2 regions of the Bacillus sp. NP247 genome follow, and region 2 is predicted to be linked to the other one. Evidence: riboswitches for the same ligand, from Rfam matches in the RefSeq annotation. Region 2 holds a riboswitch; the other holds the start of a gene.
What was found. Region 2 has a riboswitch for S-adenosylmethionine ahead of KPL75_RS15895 (methionine ABC transporter ATP-binding protein). Riboswitches for the same ligand answer to the same signal wherever they lie in the genome.

Region 1 (7,606 bases), 170 kb from region 2:
TCTCCACTAAAATAGATAGCTCCCATAGTAAACAAATTAATGTACGTTCTTTTAAATATCTACTATTAGTTTATCTTGTCTTTTCCTTATTATTTCTCTGGTTTTATATAAGGAACAACTTGTGCAGTAACTCCTACAGAAGCACCGCGAATAAAGTCTTGGTTTTCTAACACCTTAAAGTTTTCCGTTTTTCCTGTTAGCATAACACCTAAAATTTTTACTTGATCGAATGGTTTGTCCTTGTTTGATTTTAAAAACTTCTGGATATCTTCGTCATATCCATCGTCATCGTATTGTTTAAGTGAATCAAAGAACCTTTTGTACGCTTCTTCAGGGGATTTTTCTGGATCAAATCCGTAAACTGGCATACCAGAGGGGCCTCTGCTTTCATCTCTAATAGGTGAGACCATATATAGCCATACGATATTTAAGTTGTCAGATATTTTGGTTTGAATTTCTTTTAATGTATAAGGTTGATTGAAAGAGATAGCGACTTCCGCTACATAGTTTTCCATTTTTGAAACTGCACCTAATTCATTTTTGGCTCCATTATGATATTCCTTGATAGCTGGATTATAAAATGTAGCAACTTTATTTTTCGTTTGTTTATCGTAATTATAAGAATCTGTGTTAGACCAATAAGATCCTGGTATTAACTCATTGTAATCGATGTTAGAGCGAAACCAATCGTAAGAGCTTGTCAGTGTATTCCATCGTACTACGTAACCGTTAATGTTTTTAGAGCGATTAGATACGATATTGCCACCGAACATAGAAGAATTACTCGTAACTTGAGAATCGATATGGACATTAGGTTCTGCAATTGCGTTATGTAAAAATAGTCTTTCGTGAAGCTTTGTCGAACTTTTCGCTGCAAAGTAATTGCCAATTTTATAAATTATAGGGATAAGCATGATTACAACGATAATAGAAGTAATGATGATTTTAAGTAACTGTTTCCTTTTAGCTTTTTTTAACGCATCTTTTAAAGAAGTATCCATCAAGTTTTTCCTCCTACTGTAGAATGAATTGTTTTACGTGCGCGATGTAATTTTTGTTTGACACTGTTTACTTGAATATCTAGTATTAGGGCGATTTCTTCATATGAAAAGTTGTAGTAGTACTTTAAAAAGAAGGCTTCTTTATATTCTAGTTTTATATCTTTTAATAGATAGAAAATCTCATCTTTATTTAAAACAGCATCTAGTTCTCGGTCTGTATATTGTAGTTTTGAATAAATCTCTTCAGTTAAATAGATGTTTTGCTGCTCTTTTTTTCTCTTCAAGTCAATGTATTCGTTTAATGCGACTCTAAAAAACCATGGCCGTATGTTACTCTCGGTTAGGTCATCTAGCAACGTGTATACTTTATAGAAAGTATTTTGGATGATGTCTTCTGCATCTTCTTTTATAGCCCCTTTCGCTAGTAATAGTTTGAACACTTCCTCTCCTAAACTGATAAGATAGGAGGTCAATATATTTTCTTTTCCCATCATTTTTCCTCCCTACACTTATACAACGAATAGGTAATGGTAAATGTATACACTTTAAATTTAAAATAGTTATTAACTATGGTTTATAGTACACGATACTTCATAAATAGGAGTGGTTATTTTATTTTTTGAAATATTAAATCTTTAATGTTAAAATGAAATTTGGAGATATATGGAGAGGAGACAAAGACTCAATATGTGGATGAACTTGTAATGATTAGAAATTAGATAGATGAATTTTTCTCTCATAAGTGAGGGTTTATTTGGCTATCTGTAAATCATTCAAGGACTGCATATTTGGCCTATACATCCCTTTTGTGAGGAAAGTTTATATCTCTTATATAAAATATGCGTCCTTTAAACTTGGAGGAGTATAGTATGAATCAATTGAAAAATAAAGTAGCTGTTGTTACAGGTGTTAGTCGTCTAGATGGTATTGGAGCAGCGATTTGTAAAGAATTAGCTGAAGCAGGATACGATGTATTTTTTACGTACTGGACGAATTACGATAAAGAGATGCCTTGGGGCGTTGAGAAAAATGAGCAAATACAATTAAAAGAAGAGCTGATAAAGAACGGTGTTGAAGTATCAAGTATGGAGTTAGATTTAACTCAGAATGATGCACCAAAGCAGCTTATAAATAAAGTTACTGAACAAATGGGGTACCCTGATGTATTAATTAATAATGCGGCATACTCTAAGAATAATGATTTCTCTAATTTGACTGCCGAAGAGTTGGATAAGCATTACATGGTAAATGTCCGCGCGACTACATTGTTAAGTAGTCAATTTGCCCGAGGATTTGATAAAAAATCTGGTGGTAGAATTGTGAATATGACTTCGGGGCAATTTAAGGGGCCTATGGCAGGAGAACTGGCGTATGCAACGACGAAGGGAGCTATTGATGCTCTAACTAGTACGTTGTCAGCGGAAGTGGGCCACTTAGGGATAACAGTGAATGCAATTAATCCAGGACCAACTAGCACAGGGTGGATGAATGAAGAGATAAAGCAAGGATTAAAACCAATGTTTCCTTTTGGCAGAATTGGTGAGCCAAAGGATGCAGCAAGACTCATTAAGTTTTTAGTAAGTGAAGAAGCAGAATGGATTACGGGGCAAGTTATTCATTCAGAAGGTGGATTTAAAAGATAAGAAGAAGGTATCTCACTTTAGTGAGATACCCTCTTTTTAATCTTTCTTCAATCTTCGTGCAACACCATTCCCTAAAGACTGCAATCCTTGAACAAGAATGATTAAAATAAAGACCGTTGCATACATTACTTCAGGTTCGTAGCGTAAATGCCCGAAGCGATATGCTAAGTCCCCTAGCCCGCCAGCACCTACAAGCCCAGCCATTGCTGTTGCACCAATTAAGCCGATTGTTGCGATTGTTAGTCCAAGTACAAGAGATGGACGTGCTTCTTTAACCATAACGTGCCAAATGATTTTTATAGTAGAAACTCCCATCGCTTGATATGCTTCAATGACGCCACGATCCACTTCTAATAAAGCTGTTTCCATTAAACGTGCAATATAAGGTGCTGTGAATACGACAAGCGGTACGATAACACCTTGTACGCCAATTGATGTCCCCATTAGAAACTTTGTAAAAGGTAAAATGAAGAATAATAGAATGATAAATGGAAGAGAGCGAATGACATTAATAACTGTATTAAGAATAGGATAGATAATTTTATTTTCTCGCTGTCCACCAGGTCTCGTTAAAACAAGTGTGACACCAAGTGGTAATGCAATAAGGATAGAGATAAGTAATGAAATAGATGTCATTTGAAATGTTTGAATGGTTGCTTCCCATATTACGTTACCCCACTCATCCAAAAAGGACTTGTTTCCCATAATCTGTTCTACCTCCTTCTACGATGATTCCTTGCTCTTGTAAAAATGATAAAGCACGGTTTACTTCATTTTTGTCACCTTGCATATGAACGACCAGTTTCCCATATGCCTCATGTTTTAATTGCGTAATATTGCCTGATAAAATATTAGGATATACCTGAAAACGTTTTGTAGCGACAGCTAACGCTGGTTCTCCTGAAGCGGTTCCTATAAATGAAAGTGTTACGATTTCTCCAGTACTTTGTAGCTCTTTCTGTACCTCTTCTGGAATTTTAGCTGCAAATGCGCTATTTACAAATTTCTTCGTTGTTACATGTTGTGGGTTTGTAAAAATATCTTTTACGGTTCCACTTTCGACTACCGCCCCATGTTCCATAACGGCAACGTGGTCACAAATACGCTGGATGACATTCATTTCGTGTGTAATTAGTAAAATCGTGATTCCAATTTCTTTATTGATTTTTAATAACAAATCAAGAATAGAATCGGTCGTTTCCGGATCTAATGCGCTCGTTGCTTCATCACTTAATAACACTTCAGGCTCATGAGATAGTGCGCGAGCGATCGCTACACGTTGTTTTTGACCACCAGATAATTCACTTGGATAGGCGTCTTTTTTATTAAAGAGATCAACAATGCGTAGATACTTTTCTACCCTTTTTTCAATTTCATCTTTGGGAAGACCAGATAGACGTAAGGGTAGTGCGATGTTTTCGTAAACGGTAACGGTTTTAAGCAAATTGAATCCTTGAAAAATCATGCCGATTTTTTGCCTCGCTTTTGCGAGTTCTTTTGTTGATAAGGTTGTTAAATCCTGTTCGTTTATAATGATATTTCCTGTTGTTGGTTTTTCTAATAAATTTACACAACGAATTAATGTACTTTTACCAGCGCCGCTATATCCGATGATTCCAAATACTTCGCCCTTTTTTACTTTAAGGGAAGTTGGTTTAAGGGCCTCAACATTCCCTTTTTTTGTTGTAAATACTTTGGAGACGTTTTTTAATTCAATCATTATAGTCAGCTCCTACCAAGACGGTAAAACAGAACCATCAAATTTTTTCTCAATGAAATCCTTTACTTCTTGAGATTGATAAGCTTTCTTCAATTTATTTACAACTGCATCATCTTTATTTTCAGTACGAACAACGACCCAGTTCACATAGGGTGAATCTTTTCCTTCGCGGAAAATAGAATCTTTCGCTGGACTTAATTTTGCGCCTAATGCAAAGTTTGTATTAATCGCAGCCGCTTTCACTTCACTTAGCTGCGTTGGTAATTGAGATGCCTCTAATTCAACAATCTTTAAATTTTTCGGATTTTCAATTACATCTTTTGCAGTCGCTTTTTCCGTAGCCTTTGGATCAACTTTTAAAACTCCTGCTTTTTCAAATAGCTTTAAAGCACGAAGCTCATTTGTTGGATCGTTTGGGACAGCAATTGCGTCGCCCTCTTTTAATTCTTTTACATCTTTTAAGCTTTTAGAATATACACCCATAGGGAATGTTACTGTGGAAAATACTTCAGTTAATTTCATATTACGTTCAGCTTTAAATACGTCTAAATAAGATTTAGTTTGATAGCTATTTACATCGAGGCTTTTTTCATCTAAAGATACGTTTGGTGCTACATAATCATTAAATACCTTTACGTCGATTTGGAGACCATCTTTTGCTGCAACTTCTTTCACCTTTTCAAAAATTTGTTCATGCGGTCCGCCTGTTACACCAACGGTAATCTTTTTCTCATCTAATACTTTTACCTCTTTATCAGAATTAGCACCACATGCGCTTAACAATAATACAGCTCCACTTACAATACTTAATAATATCTTTTTCATTTATAGTTCCTCCTTAATATGCGTTCCAAAATAAAAAGCACCTCTCAAAAATAAGAGAGGTGCCGAATAGACGAAATAGGTTCCTCTCTCATCTTCCAAAACGAAAATCGTTCTGCAGGAATTAGCACCTTAGCTTATACGTTATAAGCTCGGTTGCCGGGCATCATCGGGCCAGTCCCTCCGCCACTCTTGATAAGAGTATGTGTATGTAGTTTTTAAATATGGTACTAATAGTAAATCTTACAAAAAGAATTGTCAATGTTATTTTCTGAATATATTTTATTTTAAGGTAATGGAAACATTACCTTTTTTATGTCCGGTCTCTACGTACGTATGGGCTTCTGAAATTTCTTCTAATCGGTAAGTTCTATCAATAACAGGTTTTAGCTTTTCTGTTTCAGCTAGTTGTTTTAATAGACTCATATCGTCTTTGCTGACCTTTGCGATTGTGCCATTAACAGATACGTATTTTCCATTAGGCGTTAATGCTTTTTCACAAAGGGATTTTTTATACTTTCCAACTGCATCAAATATTATATCGTAGCACTCGCCTCGTTCAGTAAAATCTTCTTTCGTATAATCAATTGCTTTATCAGCCCCTAAAGATTTCACTAGCTCAAAATTTGAATTACTACAAACAGCTGTAACAGTCGTGCCAAAATAGTTAGCAAGTTGCACAGCAGCGGTACCTACTGATCCGGAAGCGCCATATATAAGTACTTGTTGTCCCTTTTTTATGTGCCCTTTTCTCAGAAAATGTAATGCTGAAGTTCCGCCGAAAGGAATAACTGCCGCTTCTTCATACGTCACATTGGTAGGTTTTAATGCTATCAATCCACTTTCATGTACGCATGCGTATTCAGCATAGCCACCAACGTTAAGTCCTGTTAATGCAAAGATGGAATCTCCCTTTTTGAATTGAGTCACATCTGTTCCTATTTCTTCAACCTCTCCAGCTAATTCTACTCCCAGTATAGGTTTTCTCGGTTTTCTAAGTCCTAATACAAGTCGTATAGGAATCCAAAATAAAAGTGGACTAGTAAAGCTTCGCATTCTACAATCGCCAGTTGTTACACTTGTTGCGTGAATCTTAACTAATACTTCATTCTTTTTAGGAGTAGGTTTCTTTACGTCTTGAAGCTTGAGAACGTTAGGTGGCCCGTATTTTGTGCAAATAATTGCTTTCATAGCAACCTCCTGAATTAAGTTATTTTCCTCTACATCATATTTAAATGTTTTTTAAATCATGCGTATAGTTTCGCTTCATAATAAGTAAAAGAAAGATAGTTCTTTTTTACAGTGTAGTATTTTCCTTTTAAGAAAGTAGGTACAATAAGCATAGAGAGAAGTACTAGTGAGATTAGAATTTCAAACGAGGAGAGTGCCATTTGAAAAAAAGAAAAATAGCGGTTGTAATTGTAGCGTATACAGTGTTGCTCACAACATCTATATATGTATACAAAGAGCAACTGGATCATCCTATTATGAGTGATGTAGGAAAGTTGCTTCCAACGAAAATTAAACGTATTGAAGATGCTGAGGATGAGGGCTCATTAAAAAAGCTAGTGCAAGATGCAAATGTTTCTGGAGAGAAGATTTCGATTGCAGGTATGCAACATAGCCAAGGCGGACAGACGTATTATCCGAACGGTACGATGCTTGATATGAAAGGATATAACAAAATATTAGAGTTTGATCCGGAGAAGAAGAGGATTAGGGTACAAAGTGGTGTCACATGGAATGGCATTCAAAAGAAAATCAATCCATATGGTCTTGCAGTTCAAGTGATGCAATCTCAAAATATTTTTACTGTTGGTGGTTCATTAAGTGTAAATGTGCATGGGCGTGATATTCGTCATGAAGCATTGATTGATACAGTAGAGTCGTTCAGATTGTTAATGGCAGATGGTACAGTACGTGATGTAAGTAGAGAAGAAAATGCTGACTTGTTTCCGTATGTAATTGGGGGATATGGATTGTTTGGTGTGATTTTAGATGTGACGCTGCAGTTAACAAACGATGAATTGTATGAAACTCATACGAAAGTACTAGATTATAAAGAATACTCTTCATACTTTAAGAATAAAGTGCGAAGGGATGAGAATATACGTATGCATTTAGCACGTATTTCTGTTGCCCCAAATTCATTTTTAAAAGAGATGTATGTGACAGATTATGTACTGGCAGAAGATCAACAGAAGTTGAAAGAGTACAGCAAATTAAAAGAAGAAAATATTATAGCTGCGCCGAAATTCTTACTTGGGTTATCACGTTATAGTGACTGGGGAAAGGGCGCATTTTGGGATATACAAAGAAGTTATTTTGAACGTACAGATGGTAAGTACGAAACGCGAAATAACGTAATGAGATCTGATAGTGCTTTTATGGAATACGATAATCCAAACTTGACCGAAGTT
Region 2 (7,606 bases):
ACAACCTTTGTCTTACTTATCATCTTTCTATATCAACTAAATGTGTTATCTTCTATATACTGGATTATCTTTATACAAGGGCCTATCTTCTTCAACTCTGTTCAACATATTATTTTGTTTTTAATTTATCGCTCCTATAATCCCGGCTTAATATCAGCAGTTTTCATTACCCTCTTTTCTATTTTCTTTTTTTCATCAAAAAAACACTTAATTCATAAAAAACACTTCGTAATTACACTCATTTTCAGCTTATTTTCTTATCCCATTATAATTTGGATTACCTTACTATTCGCTAGCTGCTTTCATTAATAAAAAAAGACCAGGCAAACTCCTGGTCCATCACTCTACTTAACAAACATTGGATTCTATGTTATACAAAATTGGAAGGTACAGAATTAGGGTTTTGTTTGTTAAGTAGATTATATGTTGAACGAGCTAACAGCGGAGGGGTTCCTACTGTTAGTCGTTAAACCCAATAATTATTTTACGATTTTTTCAAGCTCATCAAGTGAAAGATCTACTGAAATTGAACCACCATTTGTTTCTTTCTTAATTGCATCTGTTACTTCTTTCGAATGGTATAATTCAATTACTTTGTTCAGTGTTGGATCATTTTTATCTTTCGTACGAGCTGCGAAAATATTAATATAGGCCTTTGCATTTTCATTCTTTGGGTCTTCTAAGAAAATAGGATCCTTCGCTGGATCTAATCCAGCTTGACCAGCAACACCGTTATTAATAACTGAAGCTGCTACATCTTTTAATACACGAGGTGTTTGCTGTGCGATAACCGGTGTAATTTTTAACTTCTTCGGATTTTCAGCGATACCACTTGGATCTCCAAATAGACCAAAATCTTTTTTAAGTTTCAATAACCCTGCTGCATCCAGAAGTTTTAATGCGCGCGCTTGGTTCGTTGGATCATTCGGAATAGCAATTTCTGAACCATCTGGGATTTCATTTGCTTTCTTATATTTTTCAGAGTATAAGCCCATCGGTGCAATTTGTGTTGTACCAACAGCTGTAATATCTAACTTATGCTCCTTCTTAAATTGCTCTAAGAAAGCAATATGCTGAAATGAGTTTAGTTCAATATCTCCATCAGCTAACGCTTTATTTGGCGTTGTGTAATCAGAGAACTCAACCAGTTTAATTTTAATCCCTTCTTTTTCAGCTTTTTTCTTTAAAATTTCCCAAGCGTCTCCATCTGTTCCAGTTACACCGACGCGAACTACTTTCTCTTTCGCACCTGCACCTGTGTCTCCACCTGAGCAGCCGCTTAAGGCTGTAATTCCTACAATCGCTGATAATGCAAATGCTAAAATTTTCTTCATTTTCTTTTCCCCTCTTCCTTTTTATGATCTGCGTAAAAAGACTTTCGCAAAGTAGTTTCCTAAATTTTGAGCTACCTGTACAAGAATAATAAGTAAAACGACCGTTACAAACATAACTGATGTATCAAAGCGTTGATAACCATATGTCATCGCTAAGTCACCAAGACCGCCACCACCGACAAGCCCAGCAACTGCAGAAAATTCAATTAAACCAACTGTCATAAACGTGACACCTAAGATTAATGGCGCTAAAGCTTCTGGCACGAGGATTTCAAAAACAATTCTAAATGGTGAAGCGCCCATTGCTTGTGCTGCTTCAATTACCCCTTTCGGAACAGAAACAAGGTTTGTTTCAACCATTCTAGCAATACCAATTGAGGCGACTAACGTCATTGGAAAGATTGCTGCTGCCGTTCCGATTGTAGTTCCGATAACACTTCTTGTTATTGGACTTAAAGCTACTAAAAAGATAATGAATGGAACCGGACGAATTGTATTAATTATGATATTAAGAATAGAAAAGACCCATTTATTTTCTAAAAAGTTCCCTTTCCGCGTCACATATAATAGTAAACCTAGAGGTATACCAAGAATTGTAGCGAATATAAGGGTTACAATTACCATTAAGAGGGTATCCCCCGTCGCATCTAATATGCGAGGCCAAAATATACTCCAATCAACTCGCATGAGCTTCCACCTCCCTAAGCTGCACTTGCAATCTTAGATGTTGTAGTGCTTTTTGAATCTCTCTTTGTTCACCTTGTAGTTCTACTAGAAGATTTCCAAATAAAACATTTTGAAGTTCAATAATATTTCCGTAAAGAACATTTACATCAACGTTATAATTTTTCGCAATATATGATAGTACAGGCTGTCCTGTCTCCTCACCAGTAAACGTTAAGCGATAAATCTGACCTCCGTTTTGAATTTTCGCTAGCACGCTTTCTGGTAAGTGATCATTAATAACAGAGCGTACAAAATTTTGAGTTGTCTTTGTTTTTGGTTGAGTGAAAACGTCAAACAGTTTTCCTTCTTCAATTACTTTTCCTTTTTCCATAACGGCTACACGGTGACAAATTTCTTTCACAACGTGCATTTCATGTGTAATAAGAAGAATCGTTAAATTGTACTCTCTATTTACTTTCTTTAATAAATTTAAAATCTCTGTTGTTGTTTCCGGATCTAAAGCTGATGTTGCCTCATCACATATGAGAATGTCCGGTGATGTCGCAAGCGCCCTTGCAATCCCAACGCGTTGCTTTTGTCCGCCTGATAACTGTTCTGGATAATAGTTCGCTTTATCTTCTAGGCCAACAAATTTTAGTAATTCATTCACTCTTTCTTTTATTTCATCCTTTGGCAATTTCGCTAACTTTAATGGATACGCAATATTTCCAAATACAGTTCTTGAATTAAATAAATTAAAGCTTTGAAAAATCATTCCAATTCTTTGTCTTAGCTTTCTTAATTCTTTTGTTGTTAATGATGTAATATCTCTATCATCTATTGAAATCGTTCCCGCAGTTGGCCTTTCTAACATGTTTACTAGACGTAATAACGTACTCTTTCCAGCACCACTAAATCCAATAATGCCAAAAATTTCGCCTTTTTCAACTGACAACGTTACATCCTCCACGGCATGAACGGATTGTCCGCCTGATTCATATACTTTACTTACGTTGTTAAAAGAAATCATTTTCTTCCCTCCTATATGCTGTAAAAACTTGAAGTAGAGCTTTCGAGGTAAAATAAAAAGTGCTCCCCTTCTTATCAGTAATAAAAGATAAGAAGGAGAGCACTAATATGTACTCGTTCACATCTTCTCATCTTCCAAGCCTGTTTTAGGCTTGCTGGAATTAGCACGGTATTAAAAAACCCGTTGCTGAGGTATCGTAGGGCCAGTCCCTCCACCTCTCTGGATAAGAGTGTATCGATTTAATTGTTATTTAATTAATTCTCATTATAGAACTCAGAATAGTGAGAGTCAATACATTTTTTAGAAAAATATTAATTATTTCTTTATTAAAATTTTCAAATAAAAATTCATAATAAAATAGTAATCTTTAAAGTTATGTAAAATTCTTCTCCCTCATATTTTTTAAAAGGAGTATTTTTTCTATGAATTGAATACTATTATTTGAATATGAAATCAGAGGAAGGTGAATATATGAAAACAGCTCTATTACTCGTTGATATCCAAAATGATTATTTTCCAAATGGAAAGATGGAATTACGTAATCCAGTAGAAGCAAGTGAATATGCTAGTCAGCTACTACAACATTTTAGAATTAGAAACGAACCTATTTTTCATATCCAGCATGTAGCTATAAAAGATAGCGCTACTTTTTTCCTACCCAATACAGAAGGTGTCCATATTCACGAGAATGTCCGTCCGCTTAGAGAAGAAACTGTTATACTCAAACATTATCCAAATAGCTTCCGAGAAACTAATCTTTTAGAACAATTACAACGTTTAGACATTGAACACATCGTCATATGCGGGATGATGACTCATATGTGTATTGATGCTACGGTAAGGGCTGCTTTTGATTTTGGCTTTCATTGTACCGTTATACATGATGCTTGTGCTACAAAGGATCTTTCATTTAAGAATGCTACTATACCAGCTGTTTATATTCATAATACAATTTTGGCGAGTTTAAATGGAGTATACGCAAATATAATGAGCACAGAAGAATTTTTAGCGACCTAAAAAAACACTCCTTTCAGTGAGCAAAACCGAAAGGAGTGTTTTTTTGTCTAACCATAGATTTTCTTTCAAATTGTATTATACAGGAAATCCTCAAAATAAATACTAAAAAATATGACTAATAAGTCAATTTTTCTCGTTGTTTTGTTTCTATTTTCATGTTTATCCCGATATTAATAGGGTTTAGTTAGTTTTAAATAACACATGGTAATGTTTGGTAAATATTCGGTAAATATTTACCAGTTCAAATTAACTAGCTTCTATTATAGAGAGTTTCTCAAAAAGAAGAGATCTTCACAGACTGTGAAGATCTCTTCTACTATTTCTTATAAAGTTTCAGAAGTAGTTTTTGCTTGCATGTGAAGTGCTAAGTAATCAGGGCCACCAGCTTTAGAGTCTGTACCAGACATGTTAAAGCCACCGAATGGTTGGTAACCTACGATTGCACCAGTACATCCACGGTTGAAGTATAAGTTACCTACGTGGAAGTCTTCACGTGCTTTTTCAATATGGTCACGGTTGTTAGTAACAACTGCTCCCGTTAAACCGTATTCTGTATTGTTTGCAATTGCAAGTGCATGATCGAAGTCTTTTGCTTTACAGAATGCTACTACCGGTCCGAAGATTTCTTCTTTCATTAAACGAGCATCTTCTGCAACGTCAGCAACGATTGTTGGTTGGATGAACCAGCCTTTAGAATCGTCTCCTTCGCCACCTGATACGATTTTACCTTCTTCTTTACCAATTGCAACATAGCTCATTACTTTATCGAATGCAGCTTGGTCATTAACAGGTCCCATGTTGATATCTTTTGCATCTGGGTTACCTACTGTTAATTCTTTTGTTAATTCAACAGCACGATTTAATACGTGATCATATACATCTTCATGGATTACTGCACGAGAACATGCAGAACATTTTTGTCCTGAGAATCCGAATGCTGATGCAACGATAGATTTAGCTGCTAACTCAAGATCTGCTTCTTTATCAACAACGATTGTATCTTTACCGCCCATTTCAGCGATAACACGTTTTAACCAAATTTGTCCTGGGTTTACTTTTGCTGCACGCTCATAAATACGAATACCTACATCGCGAGATCCAGTGAAGCTAACGAAACGTGTACGAGGGTGATCTACTAAGTAGTCACCAACTTCAGAACCATTACCTGGAACGAAGTTTACTACGCCAGCTGGTAAACCAGCTTCTTCTAATACTTCCATAAATTTCGCTGCTACTACAGGAGTTGTACTAGCTGGTTTTAGTAATACTGTGTTACCAGAAACTACAGCAGCTGTTGTCATACCTGCCATAATTGCGAATGGGAAGTTCCAAGGAGAAATGATAACACCTACTCCTAATGGAATGTAAGAGAAACGATTATATTCAATTGGACGGCTTTCTACTGGCATACCGTCTTTTAATTTTAACATTTGACGAGCATAATATTCCATAAAATCGATTGCTTCTGCTGTATCAGCATCTGCCTCATTCCATGGTTTACCTGCTTCTTTTACAAGAATAGCAGAGAACTCATGTTTTCTACGACGAACGATTGCTGCAGCACGGAATAAAATGTCTGCACGCATTTCTGGTTTTGACTTTCTCCAAGTTTGGAATGTTTCATCCGCTACTTGCATTGCTTTTTCAGCTAATTCACGGCTTGCTTTTGAAACGCGACCAACAAGTTCCTCTTTATTTGCAGGGTTTACAGAAACAATTTTGTCTTCTGTAGTGATTTTTTCTCCCCCGATAATTAATGGATAGTCTTGTCCAAGATAAGATTCTACTTTCTTTAAACCCTCTTCAAACGCTAATTTGTTAGCCTCTACTGAAAAATCTGTAAATGGCTCATGTTTGTATGCTACTACCATCTTTTTAGCCTCCCCTTAGAAAAACGTTTACATTTTACAACATTATTCTACACGATAATTTAGATTTATTCAAATATTCCTAGACTTATATTTTAAAAATTAATAAATTTTTAAAATATAATAAAAAAAAGAGATTCATACATACGTATGAATCTACAAAATATGAGTATATTCCAAAACATTTTTCCCGATTAATAAAATAGTAACTAATAAAAATAAAGTCCTTACATATCCAACACCTTTTTGAACCGCAAACTTCGATCCAAAATAAGCACCTAAAATCATTGATAATCCCATAATTATACCGTATTCAAAATGAATCACATCTAAAAATAAAAAAGTAATTAAAGATACGATATTACTAACGAAGTTCAAAAGTTTTCCAGATGCTGCCGCTTGAATAAAATCCAAACCAATTAATAAAAATGCAAAAATTAAAAAGGATCCTGTCCCTGGTCCAAAAAAACCATCATAAAACCCTATCATTAAAATAACAAAGAAAAACATTAATGTTTTTCCTTTTGTCATCTTTTTATAGGTAGATGCACTTCCCCAATCTTTTTTCGCAATAATATAAATGGCAATAAAAACCAACATTACGAGCACTAGTGGCCGCAAAATATCAGGCGGAATAAACTTTACTACTAAAGCACCTGCGATCGCTCCAATAATAGTTAACGGGATTAACTTTCCTACAATTTTAAAATCAACCTTTCCGGATCGAATAAAATAAATTGCACTCGTAAACGTCCCCATTGTTGCAGCTAATTTATTCGTTGCGATTGCCGAAGCTGGTGATAAGCCAACAAACATAAGTGCAGGAAGCGAAATTAACCCTCCCCCTCCAACAACCGAGTCAATGAAAGCCGCTAAAAATCCAAATGCAATTAATAAAATAATGACTTGAAAGCTTAGTTCATCCATAACTTTTCCCCTTACCCCTTTATTTATAACATTTTAAATTATAACAAAATTCCTCAAGAAAAAAAGCTGTTCCATAAAGGAACAGCTCTCATATTTAATCTAAAATTTTCACAAACGGCTCATCTTGCTTCGCTTCACGTATAATAATAGCTTCTGGACCTTCTACAGATTTAATCGTTACTTGTACTTTCATATAATTCGGGAAGTATTCCATAACAAGCCCCGCTACATATTGCGTAAAACCAATTATTTCCGCTTTCCCATTAAACTGGACAGGAATATCAAGTTTCATTTCTTTTAATTCATCGTCTTTATACATTCCAGTACCGATAACAGCTGTATAATCACCTTGGAAATACTCGCTTAATTTCACTTTAAAGTTTGCCACTCCTGCAAGATCTTGACGCTTATTATCTGCTTTTGCTTGTTCAGACGGGAACAAGTAATATTTCTCATTGATTGGTTTCCAGTCCTCAACCGTTTCACTACCTTTTTCTACCTTAGCATAAGAAACAAAATTCCCTGGAACAAGCGAAGACTTTGGACCTTGACGATAAATTGCAAATGTAACCGGAATATTTTTTATTTCAGGCTTTTTTTGCTGCATTACTTTCAAGATTTCTTGTGCCATCCTTTTCCCTTCAGCTAACATTTTTTCATCTGGAATTGCAGCCTCACGCGGATAACCATGCTCTTCCTCATAATATTGAACAGAATTCATCGCTAATCCAACTACAATGCCACCACGTTCAGCATTGTTCTCA

Region 1: it holds a riboswitch for S-adenosylmethionine, as region 2 does, so the genes downstream of both, KPL75_RS15060 (MetQ/NlpA family ABC transporter substrate-binding protein) here and KPL75_RS15895 (methionine ABC transporter ATP-binding protein) in region 2, are expected to answer to the same signal.

What each region holds. Positions count from the first base shown of each region.
Region 1 covers NZ_CP076653.1:2,841,123-2,848,728, forward strand. The annotation lists gene KPL75_RS15035 (sigma factor regulator N-terminal domain-containing protein) at 90-1,001, opposite strand; gene KPL75_RS15040 (RNA polymerase sigma factor) at 1,001-1,492, opposite strand; gene KPL75_RS15045 (SDR family oxidoreductase) at 1,841-2,644, shown strand; gene KPL75_RS15050 (methionine ABC transporter permease) at 2,681-3,349, opposite strand; gene KPL75_RS15055 (methionine ABC transporter ATP-binding protein) at 3,324-4,364, opposite strand; gene KPL75_RS15060 (MetQ/NlpA family ABC transporter substrate-binding protein) at 4,377-5,189, opposite strand; SAM riboswitch class I at 5,275-5,388, opposite strand; gene KPL75_RS15065 (NAD(P)-dependent alcohol dehydrogenase) at 5,469-6,377, opposite strand; gene KPL75_RS15070 (FAD-binding oxidoreductase) at 6,578-7,606, shown strand, end outside.
Region 2 covers NZ_CP076653.1:3,007,395-3,015,000, reverse strand. The annotation lists gene KPL75_RS15910 (HXXEE domain-containing protein) at 1-309, shown strand, start outside; gene KPL75_RS15905 (MetQ/NlpA family ABC transporter substrate-binding protein) at 480-1,334, opposite strand; gene KPL75_RS15900 (methionine ABC transporter permease) at 1,356-2,021, opposite strand; gene KPL75_RS15895 (methionine ABC transporter ATP-binding protein) at 2,011-3,030, opposite strand; SAM riboswitch class I at 3,155-3,260, opposite strand; gene KPL75_RS15890 (cysteine hydrolase family protein) at 3,502-4,047, shown strand; gene pruA (L-glutamate gamma-semialdehyde dehydrogenase) at 4,371-5,918, opposite strand; gene KPL75_RS15880 (TSUP family transporter) at 6,072-6,842, opposite strand; gene KPL75_RS15875 (CamS family sex pheromone protein) at 6,937-7,606, opposite strand, start outside.